Regions from separate parts of the Paraburkholderia sp. BR10937 genome, predicted to be linked through region 1. Evidence: riboswitches for the same ligand, from Rfam matches in the RefSeq annotation. Region 1 holds a riboswitch; the other holds the start of a gene.

Region 1 (2,197 bases):
GCGCGTCACAATGGGAGCGGCGCAAGCCATGACAGTCGATCGCGCACCATATCGACGTTCGCTGACCGCGTCACGCCACGCCGGTTGGATCGTGCTAGCATGACACAACCTTTCGTTTAACTTTCATTAACTGGATTTCATACACGCCGCTCGCCATGCTTTCGCTCGTTTCGCGTCCCGTATTCGCCTTGCCGCCGCGCCGTTTGCGTGGTGCGCCAGCGCGTGCACGCGCAATGCGCGAGCGAACGGCGCCGTGGCTTCTCGACACCCGAGCGCGCACCCAGCCGCCCCTTTCCGCCCCGCTCTGCGCCGCCCGGCGCCCGCACTGAACCCGTCTCCCCCAATCCATCGGAGCCGTTCGGTCGGGCTCCGGGCCGATCCGTTACGCCCCGTTACGCCCCGTTACGCCCTGCTGCGGCCCGCGCCCGATTGCGCGATTTCGCCCGCCGGCCCTCGCCGTTACCTCGAATCTTTTCTGGATCGCAAGGAAAACTGCCATGTCGAAGAAAATCCGTTACTTCACCGAACTCGATGTTGCCCGCCTCGAAAGATGCGCCGCCGAACCCGGCGCCGCCCCCGCGCGCCAGGCCATGCTCGACGAGCTGCTCGAACACGCCGTGATCGTGGAGGCGCGCGACATGGCCGCCAACGTCGTGACGATGAACTCGCAGGTCACGCTCGTCGATGAGCGCAACGGCGCCTCCCTCACATACACCGTCGTCTATCCGCATCAGGCGAACGTCGACGCCGGGCGCCTGAACGTGTTCTCGCCCGCGGGTCTCGCGCTCCTCGGCGCGAAGCGCGGCAACGCCGTGCGCTTCACGACGCCGGGCGGCGCGGTCGAAACGCTGAAGATCGAACGCATCCTGTTTCAGCCGGAAGCCTCACAGGATTTCACGCTGTAAGTTCCGCCGGCACGAAGCACCGCGCCACACCGCGCCTGGCACATCGCGCGCGAGATGGCACTTGCCAGATCGTCGCAGCGCGGTGTATCGTTTGGCCTTGCTTACGCGGGGGTCCTGCGTCATGCGCCGCATCGAACGAAAGTCGTGCAGCGTATTTCGCGGGTGAGAAATACCCTTTGAACCTGATCTGGATAATGCCAGCGCAGGGAAGCGTCCGGACTTCGCAACATCGCTCAGCGCCTCACCTCATCACAGCGAAGTCCGTCCACGTTCCGTCTCGTCTCCTGCTAAGCCGCTGTTCCCACTTTGCTTTGCATGGAGAGAGAGACGCATGAACGCGAATCCGAAGTTCATTTCCGCCAACGCGCACGTCGACGAAGCCGCGATCGCGCCGCTGCCCAATTCCCGCAAGGTCTACGTGACCGGTTCGCAGCCCGATATCCGCGTGCCGATGCGCGAGATCACGCAGGCGGATACGCCCACGGGCTTCGGCGGCGAGAAAAATCCGCCGATCTACGTCTACGACACCTCGGGCCCGTACACCGACCCTGAAGCGAAGATCGACATTCGCGAGGGCCTGCCTGCGCTGCGCCAGGGCTGGATCGAGAAGCGCGGCGACACCGAAGCGCTGCCGGGCCTCTCGTCCGAATACGGCCGCGAACGCGCCGCCGACCCCGCGACGGCCGAACTGCGCTTCCCCGGCCTGCACCGCACGCCGCGCCGCGCGAAGGCCGGCAAGAACGTCACGCAGATGCACTACGCGCGTCAGGGCATCATCACGCCCGAGATGGAATACATCGCGATTCGCGAGAACCAGCGCCGCGCCGAGTATCTGGAAAGCCTCAAGGCGAGCGGCCCGAACGGCGCGAAGCTCGCGGCGATGATGGGCCGCCAGCATCCGGGCCAGGCGTTCGGCGCAGCCGCCTTCGGCGAGAACGCTCTCAAGGAAATCACGCCCGAGTTCGTGCGCGACGAAATCGCCCGCGGCCGCGCGATCATTCCCGCGAACATCAATCACCCGGAAAGCGAGCCGATGATCATCGGCCGCAACTTCCTCGTGAAGATCAACGCGAACATCGGCAATTCGGCGGTCACCTCGTCGATCGGCGAAGAGGTCGACAAGATGACGTGGGCGATCCGCTGGGGCGGCGACACGGTCATGGACCTCTCGACCGGCAAGCACATTCACGAAACGCGCGAGTGGATCATCCGCAACTCGCCGGTGCCGATCGGCACGGTGCCGATCTACCAGGCGCTCGAAAAGGTCAATGGCAAGGCCGAAGACCTTACGT
Region 2 (2,197 bases), on a different contig from region 1:
ACAGCGGCGGGAAGCGCTTGACGTCCTTGGCCTGCAATGCGTTGTAGAACTCCGCGCTCCAGCCGTTCAGGCGCACGTTGATCCACACGACGAGCAGGTTCATCACGATGATCGCGACGAGCAGGCCCCAGGCGATCCAGCGTTCCTCGGAGACCCAGTAGGGCTTGATCAGGCTCCACGCGGTGATCTTCTGATGCTCGTTCTGATCGGGCGTGGCGCGGGCAGGTTGGTTGGTCATGTGCGTCCTGAAGGTGTGGCGGCCCGCTGGGGGCATGCGCCGCGCGCCGCACGGCGGCAGCGTTGCAGCGATTTTTGCAGCGATTCTGTCGTCGGGCGCTTAAGTGAGTCTTAACGGGTCACAGGCGGAGCCAAAACCGGCGCGAGGCGTGGAGACAAAAGCGCACGCCGGCGCCGCCGTAGCGTGGCGCTCATTGTCTCACCGCGCGGGCTCGCGAGGCGAAAGAGGCGGGTTCAGGGCATTGTGCCAGACCACGCCCCCCGGTTCCGCCGAGGTTTGCGGGCCGCGCGCGTTTTGTGGTCTAATCATCGTTGACGAAACAGGGGTGCTTCACCGGTATGCCGGGCATGCCGCCAGTGAGGCTGAGAGAAACCCTTTGCACCCGATCCGGGTAATACCGGCGCGGGAAGTTTCCAGAAAGTCTTACCGGAGCGCCCAGCCTGGGTTTTGAAAAGGCGGGGGCGCCAGGATTCCCGCCGGGCTGCGCTTTGGGCGCCTGGGTTCGTATACGCATTCCGTATCGGGCCGTCTGCGCCGCATAGCCTCCACGGTCGGCCTTGCCAGCCGGTTTCGTCCTTGGGTACGTCTGCTGCTGCCGTACGGAAAGGATACGATGACCGCCTATTCTCTTTGTTCCCCGATTCTTATCGCGTTCGCCTTGCGTGACGGAGTGTCGTCATGAGCCGCGCCCGCCACCATAACGTGGGAAGCGTGCCCGACTTCGCCGTGCTCGGCGGCGGCCTGAGCGGCCGGCTCGTCGCATGGCGTCTGGCCGGCGAGGGCCATCGCGTCGCGCTTTACGAGCGCGGCGGCCCCGAAGGCGGCGAAGCCGCAGCCTGGGTCGCGGCGGCCATGCTCGCGCCGCTCGCGGAGGCAGCCGTCGCCGAAATGCTCATTACCGAGCTTGGCGTCGCGTCGCTCGAAACCTGGCCGCGCATCCTGGCCGAGCTGCCGGAGCCCGTGTTCTTCCAGCGCAACGGCACGCTGGTGGTCTGGCATAGCGCCGATCGCACCGAAGCGCCGCTCTTCGAGCGCCGCGTGCGCGCCAACGCGCCGCGTTCGCTCGCCGATGCCAACTTCGTCGCGCTTGCCGGCGCGCAGCTCGACGCCGCCGAACCGGCGCTCGCCGGGCGCTTCGCGCGCGGCTGGCTGCTCGAAGGCGAGGGCCAGCTCGACAATCGCCAGGCCCTGGCCGCGCTGGCGGCGGGGCTCGCCGCGCGCGGCGTGGAAACCCACTGGCACACCACGGTCGACGAGGCCAATCCGCCGCCCGCGCGCGTGACGATCGACTGCCGCGGGCTGGGCGCCAAGCCTGCGCTGCCGGGTTTGCGCGGCATTCGCGGCGAAGTCGCGCGCGTGCACGCACCCGGCATCATGCTCACGCGCCCGGTGCGGCTCCTGCATCCGCGCTATCCGCTCTATATCGCGCCCAAGGAACGCGATGTCTTCGTGATCGGCGCGACTGAGATCGAAGGCGAGGACCGTTCGCCCGTGAGCGTGCGCTCGGCGCTCGAACTGCTGAGCGCGGCGTTTGCGGTGCATCCGGCGTTCGGCGAGGCGCGCATCCTCGAGTTGAACACGCAGTGCCGTCCGACGCTGCCCGACCACCGCCCGGCGCTGATCTGGGACGGCAAGACCACGCTGCGCGTGAACGGCCTCTATCGGCACGGCTTCATGATCGCGCCGGAAGTCGCCGACGAAGCCGCGCGCGTCGCACAAGCCCTGCTCGACGGCCGCGTGAGCGATGCCGATTCCTTCGAGTCGCTGCGCCGTGCGTCGCGCTGGAGCGAGATGCTGCACGCGCAGGGCGCGCACGAGCCGGCCTGACGCCTCACCAGAAACAATCCGCAGTTTGAGAACGCATTTGCCATGGACATTCATATCAACCAGAAGCCGATCACGCTGCCTGAGGGCGCGACTGTCGCCGATGCGCTCACCGCATTCGGCGCGCGTCCGCCG

The links. Region 1 has a riboswitch for thiamine pyrophosphate ahead of thiC (phosphomethylpyrimidine synthase ThiC). Riboswitches for the same ligand answer to the same signal wherever they lie in the genome.
Region 2: linked by a shared signal. The riboswitch ahead of AB4Y44_RS36305 (FAD-dependent oxidoreductase) and the one ahead of thiC (phosphomethylpyrimidine synthase ThiC) in region 1 are both predicted to bind thiamine pyrophosphate.

The regions. Positions count from the first base shown of each region.
Region 1 covers NZ_JBFRCL010000026.1:29,357-31,553, reverse strand. Annotated here, with positions in the region: gene AB4Y44_RS21775 (GreA/GreB family elongation factor) at 498-905, shown strand; TPP riboswitch at 1,003-1,132, shown strand; gene thiC (phosphomethylpyrimidine synthase ThiC) at 1,237-2,197, shown strand, end outside.
Region 2 covers NZ_JBFRCL010000069.1:4,842-7,038, forward strand. Annotated here, with positions in the region: gene AB4Y44_RS36300 (ABC transporter ATP-binding protein/permease) at 1-238, opposite strand, end outside; TPP riboswitch at 550-664, shown strand; gene AB4Y44_RS36305 (FAD-dependent oxidoreductase) at 917-2,065, shown strand; gene thiS (sulfur carrier protein ThiS) at 2,108-2,197, shown strand, end outside.